DNA from 4 places in the Gluconobacter sp. P1D12_c genome. Region 4 is predicted to be linked to each of the others. Evidence: riboswitches for the same ligand, from Rfam matches in the RefSeq annotation. Region 4 holds a riboswitch; each other region holds the start of a gene.
What was found. A riboswitch is a leader RNA that binds a small molecule or an ion and turns the genes downstream of it on or off. The one in region 4 is predicted to bind cobalamin.

Region 1: it holds a riboswitch for cobalamin, as region 4 does, so the genes downstream of both, KP705_RS03445 (DUF1636 domain-containing protein) here and metE (5-methyltetrahydropteroyltriglutamate--homocysteine S-methyltransferase) in region 4, are expected to answer to the same signal.
Region 2: it holds a riboswitch for cobalamin, as region 4 does, so the genes downstream of both, KP705_RS03325 (TonB-dependent siderophore receptor) here and metE (5-methyltetrahydropteroyltriglutamate--homocysteine S-methyltransferase) in region 4, are expected to answer to the same signal.
Region 3: it holds a riboswitch for cobalamin, as region 4 does, so the genes downstream of both, KP705_RS03465 (CbtB-domain containing protein) here and metE (5-methyltetrahydropteroyltriglutamate--homocysteine S-methyltransferase) in region 4, are expected to answer to the same signal.

Annotation. Positions count from the first base shown of each region.
Region 1 is NZ_JACSIQ010000002.1:350,037-353,286, forward strand. Features, by position in the region: gene cobN (cobaltochelatase subunit CobN) at 1-422, opposite strand, end outside; gene cobW (cobalamin biosynthesis protein CobW) at 427-1,479, opposite strand; gene KP705_RS03445 (DUF1636 domain-containing protein) at 1,476-1,889, opposite strand; cobalamin riboswitch at 2,010-2,248, opposite strand; gene cobU (bifunctional adenosylcobinamide kinase/adenosylcobinamide-phosphate guanylyltransferase) at 2,286-2,846, opposite strand; gene cobT (nicotinate-nucleotide--dimethylbenzimidazole phosphoribosyltransferase) at 2,877-3,250, shown strand, end outside.
Region 2 is NZ_JACSIQ010000002.1:321,941-325,190, reverse strand. Features, by position in the region: gene KP705_RS03335 (TonB-dependent siderophore receptor) at 1-41, opposite strand, end outside; gene KP705_RS03330 (fumarylacetoacetate hydrolase family protein) at 342-1,187, opposite strand; cobalamin riboswitch at 1,375-1,577, shown strand; gene KP705_RS03325 (TonB-dependent siderophore receptor) at 1,668-3,250, shown strand, end outside.
Region 3 is NZ_JACSIQ010000002.1:353,746-356,995, forward strand. Features, by position in the region: gene cobT (nicotinate-nucleotide--dimethylbenzimidazole phosphoribosyltransferase) at 1-226, shown strand, start outside; gene cobS (adenosylcobinamide-GDP ribazoletransferase) at 223-990, shown strand; cobalamin riboswitch at 987-1,128, shown strand; gene KP705_RS03465 (CbtB-domain containing protein) at 1,157-1,381, shown strand; gene KP705_RS03470 (CbtA family protein) at 1,397-2,134, shown strand; gene bluB (5,6-dimethylbenzimidazole synthase) at 2,138-2,776, shown strand; gene KP705_RS03480 (histidine phosphatase family protein) at 2,766-3,250, opposite strand, start outside.
Region 4 is NZ_JACSIQ010000005.1:114,161-117,410, reverse strand. Features, by position in the region: gene metE (5-methyltetrahydropteroyltriglutamate--homocysteine S-methyltransferase) at 1-2,021, opposite strand, end outside; cobalamin riboswitch at 2,137-2,341, opposite strand; gene KP705_RS07420 (metalloregulator ArsR/SmtB family transcription factor) at 2,409-3,250, shown strand, end outside.

The DNA.
Region 1 (3,250 bases), on a different contig from region 4:
GAATGGTTTGCTGCTTCGATGCTGGACCACTCTTCAAGCCGTGCATCCTGACGGGCATCTCCGGGCAACAGAGCCAGTGGAATGCTGTTCCTGCCGCAAAAATTCCGGAGTTCTTCCGCCCCATAGCGCCAGTAATCCACGCCACCCAGAAGCCGTGCGATAACGCAGCGGGATGACGCTATGGTCTGCTCAACGTATAAATCGACCGACATGGGGTGTCTGAGGCGAGCAAGACTGACCAGCCGTAACGAAAAACCTGCACCGGTCGGGGCCTGCTCATTCAAACGGGAGTAGGCCCGCTCAAGCGCCAGAAGATCGCTATCCGAGAAGGACAGAAACACGACATCAGCAGGCGCATGACCGAGATCCTCGGCCACGTCCTGATCGTCTATTCCGTGTCGTTCCCGGACAAGCAGATGCATCGGGTCAGTCCGCCAGCAGTGCGGCTTCGATGGCTGAGTGATCCAGGCCTGTCTGGCCAATTACGACGAGGCGCCCGTCCCGGCCTGCATCAGCGAGAGGCACATCAAATTCATGACGGAAACGGGTCCCAACCCCCTGCACGGCCAATCGCATTTTCTTGCCCTGCACGGCTGCAAAACCTTTCATGCGGAGGATATCGAATTGCCCCGCAACCTCGCTCAGGCGTTTGAGTAACGCTTCAGCACTTTTCTGCTCCGGAAGGACCACGACGAAACTCTCGAAGTCATCATGTTCGTGATCATCTGCGCCATCATGATTGGACGGACGAGCCTGGAGATCGTCTTCGGCACCGGCACCAATTCCCAGCAGAACAGCGGGGTCCAGGCGTCCCTCTACTGCGCGCAGCGTGATAACTTTTCGCGGCACAGCCTCCGTAATGCCCTTCTCAACCGCATCAATCCCGGCTTCGTCCAAAAGATCAGTCTTGTTCAGAACAATCAGATCCGCCGCATTCAATTGATCTTCATAGACTTCAGCCAACGGATTATCGTGATCCAGAGAAGGGTCAGCAGCCTGCTGTGCAGCAACAGCTTCCGGATCGTCGGCAAAGCGACCTGCGGCGACAGCGGGTGCATCCACCAGCGTAATCACACCATCAACGGTCATGCGGGTACGGATCCCGGGCCAGCTGAATGCCTTGAGAAGAGGCTTGGGCAACGCAAGGCCAGATGTCTCGATCACGATGTGCTCTGGCGGATCAGGACGATCGATCAGAGCCTCCATGGTCGGAATGAAGTCGTCTGCAACCGTGCAGCAGAGGCACCCGTTGGTAAGTTCGACGATATCCTCGTCAGCACATCCTTCGATCCCGCAAGACCGTAGAATTTCACCGTCAATCCCAAGTGAACCGAACTCGTTAACGACGATCGCAATACGGCGTCCATCAGCCTGTGCGAGAAGATTTCGCAGAAGGGTTGTTTTCCCTGCGCCCAGAAAACCCGTGATGATCGTAACCGGAATCTTGCGACCGGAGCCTGAAACAGTCTGGGACATCATGAAAGTTCCTGTGAAGCAGACAATGAAGATGGAAGACGGGCGATAACCATATCAGAAAGCGATGCGGGTCGCTTTGACGGCATCACTGTTCCAGTTTTCGATGCTCGGTAAAGCTGAAGGTAAGCCAGCAGGTCAGACAGCTTTTCCGGACCAAGTTCACCTAGAACAAAAGTCCATTTTTCCGGCATGGAAAGCGTGGCAATACAGCCTCGGCTACAGGCGGCCATACATTCAACGGGCTGGACGCTGAAATCGCCTTCAGCAGCCTGGTCAAGCAAGGCATCGTAAAGCTGCCGCCCCTGAACAGGGTCATTCCCAACCGGTAGACCGCGACGACACGTCACACAGACGTGGAAAACTGGCGAAACGGATGATTGGCTCGTTTCAGGATAAGGCAGGGTATCTGCCATGGTTTCGTCTCTCTTGCAGCCACAACGGCATAACAAAAGGCGCGATGAAAGGCCTTCGCAATCGCGAAAGTGACACGCACATGCTGGCGCGCCCTCACAGTCCGGGCACCCCGCCGGATCATGACACTTGGCTCAGATGGCAGGTCTCCTGACTCACGGCTGAGGCGCAATTAGCACCTCCTCTCCCACCGGGCCTTCCCAGATCGAAATCCAGTGGCTGCCTTTCCTGAAAGAAAGACTGGCGGGACAGAAAACCGTCCACAGTTGCGGGGGCAGTGCCGGGTTTGACCTATTTCTAAGGCCGCACCAGCTTCCCTTTTCATCCTCTTCTCAGAGGAACCATCAAACCCTCTCCTATCTCTGGGATGAAAGCGTGTCAAAGCCCGGGAAATGGGCTCATTTCATTTTCAAAGACAAACCCGCCGCCACAAACAGCACTTCTCCGGCGACTGCGGCGATCTTCTGATGAAGAAGACCCGCTTCATCGCGAAAGCAACGAGCCAGAGCATTGTCCGGGACAATTCCAAGCCCTACCTCGTTGCCTACAAGAACGGTTCGGCCTCTTCGTGCTTGCAGCGCCTCGAGAAGGTCGTTCGTCGCAGCGTGTATATTACGATCTTCCAAAATGAGATTCGTCAGCCATAGAGTCAGGCAATCAACCAGGACCGGTGCGCCTTGCTCGGCCTGTAAGACACCCGCGATATCAAATGGCTCTTCAACTGTACGCCACCCTTTGTTCCCACGGGTGGTACGATGCAAATCTATCCTGGCCTGCATTTCTTCATCAAAAGCCTGACCGGTCGCGAGGTAAACCCAAGGGGCCGGAAGGGCAGTGATGAGTGCCTCAGCGATCCCGCTTTTTCCTGACCTGGCGCCCCCAAGGACCAGTGACACATCCGATAGTCCTGTTTGCGTGATGGTCTGTGCCACAATGTCTCCTGCGCCTTCTTCTTGCATGGTCCCTGATAACAGCACAAAAGACCTGTCATGCCACCGCACATCATGCCCTCGTTCTGTCAGCCTCCTTTCGCCAGCATGGCAGAACTTCGCACTGCCTGCCTGTCACTTCCAGACCCCGACCCAAAAGTCGCCACCCTGATAGCGGAGCGAGACGCAACTCTGACCAAACCTCCCGGCAGCCTCGGGCGGTTGGAAGAGCTGTCCATTTGGCTCGGTGAATGGCAAGGCCATCAAAAACCAACGCTAGAACGCGTTCAGATAACGATTTTTGCAGGAAATCATGGTGTGGTCCGCCGGGGGGTATCTCCGTGGCCTTCGGATGTTACGGCCCAGATGGTGTCGAATTTCCAGCGTGGCGGCGCAGCAATCAATCAGCTTGCCCGGAATGCTGGTGCGGACCT
Region 2 (3,250 bases), on a different contig from region 4:
CCATTCCACGTGCCTGACAGCAAAAGTGCTGTAAAAAGCATTGGGCCTAGATGTGTACGTTGAGGAACGTTCGACGCTGGAAGTCTCATGGAAAGGGCTAACTGCCTCCGAGGAAATGAATTTTCACGAGAATTTCAGCTTACTTTCCCGCATTTCTAAAGTTACAAATGATATTCATTCTCATAAACTTCAATCTTTAATTCACGCACCTTCGCAGTTGTTACATTGTAGGCAGCATTCCTGCGACGTTGAGCGGGCAAGTGGTTCGTACAAAAAAATAATTATGAAAACGACTGTTTTTCAAGAATCGCTTCGTGAGAGACGTTTTCCTGTCGATTCAGCTAAGAATTGGCCTTCATGATCTGCCTTTGAATGCCAAGGCCTTCGATTTCCAGCTCTACGACATCCTCTGGTTCAAGATAAACTGGCTGAGGCTTGATGCCCATTCCGACGCCGGCAGGTGTGCCTGTGGCAATGATATCGCCCGGCATCAGGGTCATGTAATGGCTGACATGTGAAATGATGCTGCGGACGTCAAAGATCATGTTGGAGGTATGTCCCGTCTGCCGACGGCGACCGTTGACATCTAACCGCATGGAGAGTGCTTGCGGATCGGCGATTTCATCGGTCGTCACAAGCCATGGCCCCAGCGGCCCGAATGTGTCGCAGCCTTTGCCCTTGTCCCACTGGCTTGTCTGCATCTGAAATGAGCGTTCAGAGACATCATTGGCGATACAATATCCCGCCACATGCTCCAAAGCCTTCTCTGGGGAGACGTAAGACGCTTTTGTGCCAATAATGACTGCGAGTTCGACTTCCCAGTCCACTTTGGTGGCATGTTGGGGGATTAGAATACCATCGCTCGGACCCGTCAGGGCAGAGATGGCTTTCATGAAGACGATTGGCTCTGAGGGGAGGGGAAGGCCTGCTTCCTCGGCATGATCCCGATAGTTCAGGCCAATGCAGATGTACTTTCCGGCACCTGAGAACGGAATACCGTAGCGTGGTGTTTCCAAAATGACAGGGAGAGTATCCGGATTAATCGCCCGTAAGGCGGCCAGCTGCTCTGGAGACAGATGGGCGGCTGTAATATCAGGCAGAATCCCCGCAAGACTTCTCAGAATGCCAGCGTCATCAATGAGTCCAGGCGTTTCCTGATTCAACGGACCAAAACGACAGAGCTTCATCCTGCGACACTTTCTGTCCAGAGTGGGGAAGCATGAGATTAGGCATGTTTCGGTTCCTCTTCCAAGGGATTGAGGGGCCTGTTCGTGGCCGCTGCCCCAAACGCGAGGCGCATCCATTGCCCAAATTAATAACTTCGGTTATTGATATGTTATAACATACGTGTTTGACTATATGGGAGTTTCGGTTATGCCCCTGCTCAATGATGGTTCCCCGGAAGGGGATGAAAAGGGAACGCAGTGAAATGCTGCGGCTGCCCCCGCAACTGTGAGCGGTGAGGCTGATCACGATGGGTTCCGGGGACCCGGCCACTGGGGCGTCAGCCTTGGGAAGGCTCGCGATCTGCCGATGATCCGCAAGCCAGGAGACCTGCCATCGAAAATGGTCATGGACGAAGCGAAAGGGCGGGGTGCACCGGACGCAGCAGGATATTTATCCTGCTCATCGTAGTGACGCATTGTTGAGTGAAGTTTGCGTTATCCATGAGGAAAATCAGTTTTGTCGGTGTGTTGCCCGTTGCGGCATTGACCGTTTTTCAGCCTGCGTTCGCCCAGACAGAAGACGTCAGGAAGACGGTTGCCAAAGCGAAAGAAGAACACATTACCGCGCACGGGCGGGCGCAGCCGCTGAAGGATAGTGCTGTTATCGGGGGCAGACTTGGGCTGACGGTTCAACATAATCCTGCGACGATCAATGTGATTCAGCGCAGCGTGATGGAACAGCGCGGCTATGTGCACGCTGAAGACGCCGCAGACAGTGCACCGGGTGTTTCTTCCGGTGGATCTCCAGGAAGTCCGGCGCAGATGATGATGCGCGGCTTCAGCGGGAATCAGGTTCTGATCCTGCGAGATGGCATTTATTACGGCCCGACTACGATGGTGAACCGTCCGCTCAACAGCTTTAATCTTGAGAGCGTTCAGGTTCTCAAGGGGCCGTCGTCTGTTCTGTACGGGCAGGGCGCTGTTGGCGGCACGGTGGACATGCGAACGCGTGACCCTGCGTTTGATGGGCCGCATGCTAATGCTCTGGTATCTTATGGCAGTTTCAATACGTGGAATGCTGGTGTTGGCGGTTCGGTTCCCATTACTGACACTTTGGCCATTCGAAGTGATTTCAGTCGTACCTCGTCTGATGGATACGTTGCTGGCGCAGACCCACACAGCAACGATTTCACGACAACGTTGCTCTGGCACCCTTCGAAGAAATTTACAGCCCGCTTTGGCGTCGACTATCTGACAGATCGCTTGTCGACGTATTATGGAACCCCTTTGGTCCCGCTGGCGCAGGTCCATGATGGCGTAGGCGGCCTGCTGTCGTCTTCCAAGGGATTAGGCGTAAGCCGGTCATCGCTCTGGCGTTATTACAATGCCAAGGATGCAAAAGCTGGCTCGGTTAATGTGACCCCGACGCTTCATCTGACGTGGCAGCCAACGGAGAACATGACGTTCCACAATAAAACCTATGTCCTTTACGCCAAGCGCAACTGGAATAACGCTGAATCCTACAGCTATATCGGTTCAGCCGGGCAGACGGACGCAGCGGGAAATGCCATTGCACCCGGTCGGGTCGGTCGGGATCGGTTCTATGTTTATATGAACCAGCATCAGGTGGGTGACACGCTGGATGGTCAGTTTGATTTTCATGTTTTCGGAATGAAAAACCGTCTGGTCGTCGGTGGAGACGCGTATTATGTGCGGCTCATCCGGAACCGTGGTTTTCCGGACGCGACATATGCGGACAGTGTTTCGCTGAGTAGTCCTGAGAGTACGGCCGTCGGGAGTTTTGCTGGAGAGTATCCATATACAAAATCTCCCACAACCATGGTAGACGCAGGTATCTTCATGGAAGACGTCCTGACCGTGCGGGACGACCTGCGTGTAGTGGGTGGATTTCGCTATGACTGGCTGAAACTGGACCGTCAGAATTATAGCCAGTCCGGTGCGTTCAATCCTGCGACCAGCTTCCAGGGGAACTACAATCCTGCCAACTTCAGGATTGGCCCTGTTTACGATCTGACAGACAACATCAGCCTCTACGGCGTGTACACAACGGCTGAAGATCCGCC
Region 3 (3,250 bases), on a different contig from region 4:
AGCACTCGACCACACAAAGCTCTCGCATTGTTCCGCTGAAGCTGGTCACCGCAGGCTGGCAGATGCCCTTAGGCTAAAACCAATACTGGACCTGGGCTTGCGCCTCGGAGAGGGATCTGGGTCTGCGGTTGCCATTCCCGCCCTCAGAGCGGCATTGGCCTGCCACAACGGTATGGCGACGTTCGCAGAGGCTGCTGTTTCCCAATCAGACGTCTCGATTCAATGAGGCTTTGGCGCACCATTCGAGAAGACATCGCCTGTGGTGCAGGCCTGCTGACCCGGCTTCCCTTGGGATGGCTGCGCGTCAGCGGACAGGGCTGGTCTCTGGCGCGGTCTGTCTGGTGCTGGCCCCTGGTTGGGGCGCTTGTCGGTATTCTCAGCGCATCAGTGTTCTTGCTGCTGAGCGCCTTGAGTGTTCCCCCTCTGGTAGCGGCCGCTTGGAGCGTTGGCCTACAAGTTCTCTTAACCGGAGGCCTGCACGAAGACGGACTGGCGGATATGGCGGACGGCTGTGGTGGTGGCCATACTCCTGAAAAGCGCCTGACCATTATGCGCGATAGTCGTATCGGCAGCTATGGGGCGGTAGCTCTGGGCATCAGCTTGATCGTCCGCGTTACGACGTTAGCAGCGCTGCCTCCTTCAATGGTCGTGCCGGCAATGGCTGCAACGGGAGCGCTATCCCGCGCGGTACTCCCACTCCTGACGTTCCTCACAAAGCCTGCTCGTGACAACGGGCTGGCAAAGCAGCTCTCCAGTCTGACACGGGATCAGTTATTGGGCGCCTTGTTTTCCGGCTTTTGCATGACGGTAATTTGCCTTCCCGCACAACTGGGCTTCCAGACTATTCTTGCCGCCCTGTGCACGATGCTTGGAGTTCGCGCCGTAGCCCGGAAAATGCTTGGCGGCTATACAGGAGACGTACTCGGGGCAACGGCCAGTCTCGCTGAGTGCGTTCTCCTGACAGTGCTGGCTTCAGCATGGAAAAGTTGACACTCCCGCACGAAAGGTTACATCCTTCCTGTTAGCGAAAGCAGGGAGAAGCCGGTGCAAATCCGGTGCGGTCGCGCCACTGTAATGCTCGTGAAATCACGCTGCGAAGCCAGACCTCCTTTATCAATTTTCCACCGCAGAACGCGCTTTTCCAGCGGAGCCTATTATGAGCCAGAGCCTTTCCCCCTCCCACCTGCCCGCCAGCATCGCCGCACCGGTTGCGCTGCCGATCCGCACGCTCCTTCCATGGGCTGCCTTTACGGTCGTACTCAGCCTTCTGCTGCTTTATTTTGTTGGTGCAGAACAAGGCGCGACGTCTCTGATTTCAGGCCATGCGGTCCATGAATTTGTTCATGATGGGCGCCATCTTCTCGGCTTCCCCTGCCACTAAACGCAGCATAGTTTCATGACAGGTCGTCTTTTGAGCCGCGGCATGATTGCCGGGATTGCTGCCGCATTGCTTGCGTTTGTGTTTGCGCGTTTTTTTGGAGAGCCGCAGGTCAATCTTGCGATTGCATTCGAGAGCGCGAAAGACCTCGCTGCTGGCGAGCCGCCTGAACCGGAAATTATCAGCCGAGGCGTTCAAGCCTCTTTCGGCCTTCTGACAGCAGCCGTTATGTATGGCGCGGCTTACGGCGGCATTTTTGCAACCGTTTTTGCGTTTGCTTACGGTCGCGTAGGCCGATTTTCGCCGCGAGCCTTATCTGCACTTCTGGCAGCCGCAGCATTCGTCGTGTTCGTGCTGGTGCCAGACCTGAAATATCCTCCCAATCCCCCTGCCGTTGGCCTCCCATCCACCATCGGCCTACGGACCGGCGCCTATTTCGGTATGATCGCTCTATCGCTTTGCGCGGCAGCTGCATCCTATATGGTCAGCCGACCACTCATCCGGCGCCTGGGCCACTGGAACGGAGTGCTAGCCTCTCTTGGTATCTTCATCATTCTGGTAGCCGCCGTACAAGCCGGTATGCCTGATATCAACGAAGTTCCATCAGATTTCCCGGCAACAGTGCTCTGGCGATTCCGGGAGGCAGCCTTGGGGATGCAGATCGTTCTATGGGCTACGATCGGACTGCTCTTCGGCCCTCTGGCATCCCGTGTCCTGACGGCAGGCGCTGACAAACCTTTTGCACGCAACGGATAAACCATGACGGCACCAGCCTTTTCAGACGATTTCAGAAAAGATCTGGAGCGCCTTTTCACATGGCGTCGGGATGCGCGACATTTCCAACGTGACCCTCTTCCCGGATCGGTGCTGGATGATCTCCTGCATGCATCGACCCTGGCGCCTTCCGTTGGTTTGAGTGAGCCCTGGCGCTTCGTGCTCGTTGAAAACCCGCAGCGAAAAGCAGCCGTTCGGAAGAGCTTTGAAACCTGTAACCGGGAGGCCCTTAAGGGATATGAGGGCGAACAAGCAGCATCCTATGCGACGCTCAAACTGGCCGGATTAGATGATGCCCCGCATCATGTCGCAGTCTTCTGCGAAACATTTCCGGACCAGGGACATGGTCTTGGACGTGCGACCATGCCGGAAACAACGACCTGGTCGGCTGTGATGGCTATCCATACTTTTTGGCTGGCTGCAACGGCGGCAGGTGTTGGGCTGGGCTGGGTCTCCATTCTTGAGCCAGAGCACGTGTCAGACCTTCTCGATGCCGAGCCGGGATGGAACCTTATCGCGTATCTTTGCATCGGATACCCCGCAGCCCATGCCAAAACGCCAGAACTGGAGCGCATGGGCTGGGAAACAAGAAACCCGGACCGACGTCAGTGGATCAAACGCTGACGTAATGGAGCCTGCTGCTGCCTTGCGGCATTGAAGGTGCTAGCAGGTTCGCCCTTTCTCCTTTGGCAAGCCCATCAAGGAGACGAAGTGGGCCGCCGTGCGAAATGACTAATGCGGCCTCTCCAGCCTGAACGAGGTCTGCCCAGAAAGACTGCACACGCTCCTGTAGCGCTCGCCCACTTTCACCTTTTGGGGGAGAAAATCCTTCAGGATCTTCGGCCCAGCTATCGAGAGCCACACGCGGCACAACATTCCAGGATAGCCCTTCCCACTGGCCAAAATTTAGCTCCAGTAACCGGTCATCCAAACGCAGCGGCCACCCGGTCTGTGCCTCAAGTCTTCGCGCGACAGACAGACACCGGGCTGATGGTGACGTGTAGATAACTGAACAGCCGGCACCCCTTGCGAGGGTCAACAGACCAGCGGCCTGGGCCTCCCACCCCGCTCTGAGTTCCATCTCCTGTCGCCCATAAC
Region 4 (3,250 bases):
GCGCCAATGGCAGCAATGATGTCGTTGAATTCCGAGTAGCACATATGGGTGTGGATCTGCGTGGCGTCCTGCACACCCGAGGCTGAAATGCGGAAGCTCTCCACGGCCCAGTCCAGATAGGATTGCCAGTCTGCGCGACAGAGCGGCAGGCCTTCACGCAAGGCGGCTTCATCAATCTGGATGATGCCGCATCCAGCTTTTTCCAGATCGCACACTTCATCCCGGATCGCGAAAGCGATCTGTCGGCACGTTTCCGAACGCGGCTGATCGTCTCGCACGAAAGACCAGTTCAGGATCGTGACTGGCCCCGTCAGCATGCCTTTCATCGGGCGATTGGTGATGGATTGGGCATATTCCCACCATTCAACCGTCATGGCTTTCGGGCGTGACACATCCCCGAAAATGATGGGCGGCCGGACATAGCGGGACCCGTAGGACTGAACCCAGGCGTGCTTCGTGAACGCAAAGCCGGAAAGCTGCTCCCCGAAATACTGCACCATGTCATTGCGCTCAAACTCGCCATGCACCAGCACATTAAGATCAATCTCTTCCTGCCAGCGGATGGTCCGGGCGGTTTCTTCCCGCAGGAAGGCTTCGTAAGCCTCGGAAGGGAGCTCTCCTCGTGCATGATCCGCACGAGCTTTGCGGACTTCAGGTGTCTGGGGGAAGGACCCGATGGTCGTCGTTGGGTAAAGCGGCAGCCTGAGTTTGGCCTGTTGCAACGGACGGCGCGCGGGGAAAGGGGAAAGGCGCTGGGTGAGAGCTGGGTTGCGATCTGCAGAGCGTGCCTGAACGGCAGGATCGTTGATTTTCGTGGAAGAGCGACGTGCCTGAAGAGCCGCAGCGTTTTCGGCTAAAATGGTTTGCACAACGCCCCGGCCTTCATTCAGGGCGCGCGCCAGTGTGTGCAACTCCTCGATTTTTTGAACGGCGAATGCGAGCCAGGATTTTACATCCGCGTCCAGATCTGTCTCCCGTTCCAGGTCAATGGGTGTGTGGAGGAGAGAGCAAGACGGCGCGAGGATCAGGTCACGCTGGCCCACCAGCGGTTCAAGATGGTCCAGAAGCGCGTTCAGGTCGGCCTTCCAGATATTTCGCCCATCCACTACGCCGAGAGACAGCAGTAGGTCAGGTCGCGCTTCCTCCAGAATAGATGCAAGTTGTTCGGGAGCGCGGACAAGATCCACATGCAGCCCGTGAACTGGCAGGCTTAGGGCGATGTCCTGATTGTTTCCGAGCGCACCGAAATACGTGGCGAGCATCAGTTTCAGGTCTGGAACTGTGGTTGTCAGAGTTTTGTATGCTGTCTTGAACGCTGCGGCAGCATTTCCCGGCAGATCCAGAACAAGGCACGGCTCGTCAATCTGAACCCAGTCTGCGCCTTCTGCTCGGAGGGCCTTCAGAACCCTTTCATAAATGGGCAGCAAGGCAGGGAGCAGATCAAGGCGATCAAACGCCGGGCCGTCACATTTTCCCAGAAGCAGGAAACTGACAGGACCGAGCAGAACAGGGCGTGTCTCAATCCCAAGCGCCTTGGCTTCCCGATATTCGTCGACGGGTTTTGTGGAGGCGAGGCTGAACGTCTGGTCTGCTGTGAATTGCGGAACAAGGTAATGGTAGTTCGTGTCAAACCACTTGGTCATTTCGGCGGCAGGGACATCCTCAGGGGGGGCATGAGTATGACCGCAGCCACACTCTTCGGATGTCGTCTGGGAGCCGCGGGCCATGGCGAAGTAGGTTCCCAAGTCCACCTTGCCCTGCACGTTGCCGTAAATGGCGGAAACAGCACCGACCATTGCGGATGTATCCAGCACATGATCGTAAAGCGAAAAATCGTTGGAAGGGATGATCTCGGCACCGAGGTCTTTCTGGCGCTGCCAGGCTGACGCCCGAAGGGACGCGGCGGTGGAAAGCAGATCATCGGCGGAGGAATTTCCCGCCCAGTACTGTTCAAGAGCGGTTTTCAGTTCACGGCGGGTGCCGATACGCGGAAAGCCCAGAGTTGCGACGCGGACGGTCATGAAAGCCTCGACAGGTTCGTGGCAGTGCGCTCTCAGGGCATGCAGGATCGTTCACGCCCCGAACAGGAAATGTGCGGCGTGGAGACATGCGTGACCCGTCCGGAACGCCCCGCCGGAGGATGTTATGTGCCGTGGCAGGTCTCCTGGCTTACGGGTCTTCGCGCTGATTCCGCCTTCCCGGACTTTCGCCCAGTGGCCTGTGTGGAATCGGCACTCGCCGCTGACAGTTGCGGGGGCAGCGCCGGCTTTGCACCGGCTTCCCTCTTAGCCACGCCGGATGCGTGAACATCCGGCGCGGAACCATGACAAGCCTTATGACTGCCGCATGTCCTGAAAACGAGTCAATAGCTCTTGCTCATATAAAGAACTCCTTATATGTAAATTCGTATGGAACACGCCCTCATTATTTTCCAGGCACTGGCAGACATGACCCGTCTGCGGACTCTGGCCCTTCTGCGCGAGATGGAACTGTCCATCGGAGAGGTGGCGCAGGTGCTCGGGCAAAGCCAGCCCCGCGTGTCACGGCATGTAAAGATCCTGGCAGATGCGGGATTGATTGAGCGCCGCAAGGAAGGAAGCTGGGTCTTTTTGACTTTGGGTGTTCCGGAACGTCTGGAGCCTGTCTTTATGGCGCTGGATCGATGGACTGCGCGGGAGCCGGCGGAAATCCGTGCGGATCGTATTCGCTTGCAGGCCATTCGAGATGTTCGTGCGCTCGCGGCGGAAGACTGGTTTGAAACCCACGCGGCAGAATGGGACGCGTTGCGTTCCTTGCATGTGTCCGAACAGGAGGTCGAAGCAGCGATCGTAAAGACGCTCTCAGCATCTCCGATCGGGCGCCTTGTGGATATAGGCACTGGGACTGGTCGTATGATGGAGCTGCTGGGAAGCGGCGCCCAGACAGTCATCGGGTTTGATCGCAGTCCCGCCATGCTGCGATTGGCGCGAACCAAGCTTGCGGAAGCTGGTCTGGAGCAGGCTGATCTGCGGCAGGGAGACTTTCAGGCCCTTCCGTTGCCGGAGCATTCAGCCGATGTCGCAGTCATGCATCAGGTTCTGCACTATGCACAGCATCCGGCTGCTGTAATTGCGGAGGCCGCGCGGATTCTGGATGCCAATGGTCGATTACTGATTATCGATTTTGCCTCCCATAGCCGCGAAGAACTTCGCACACGGGATGCGCATGTTCGGCTTGGGTTTACTGATGCGCAGATGGCGACGTGGTTTCG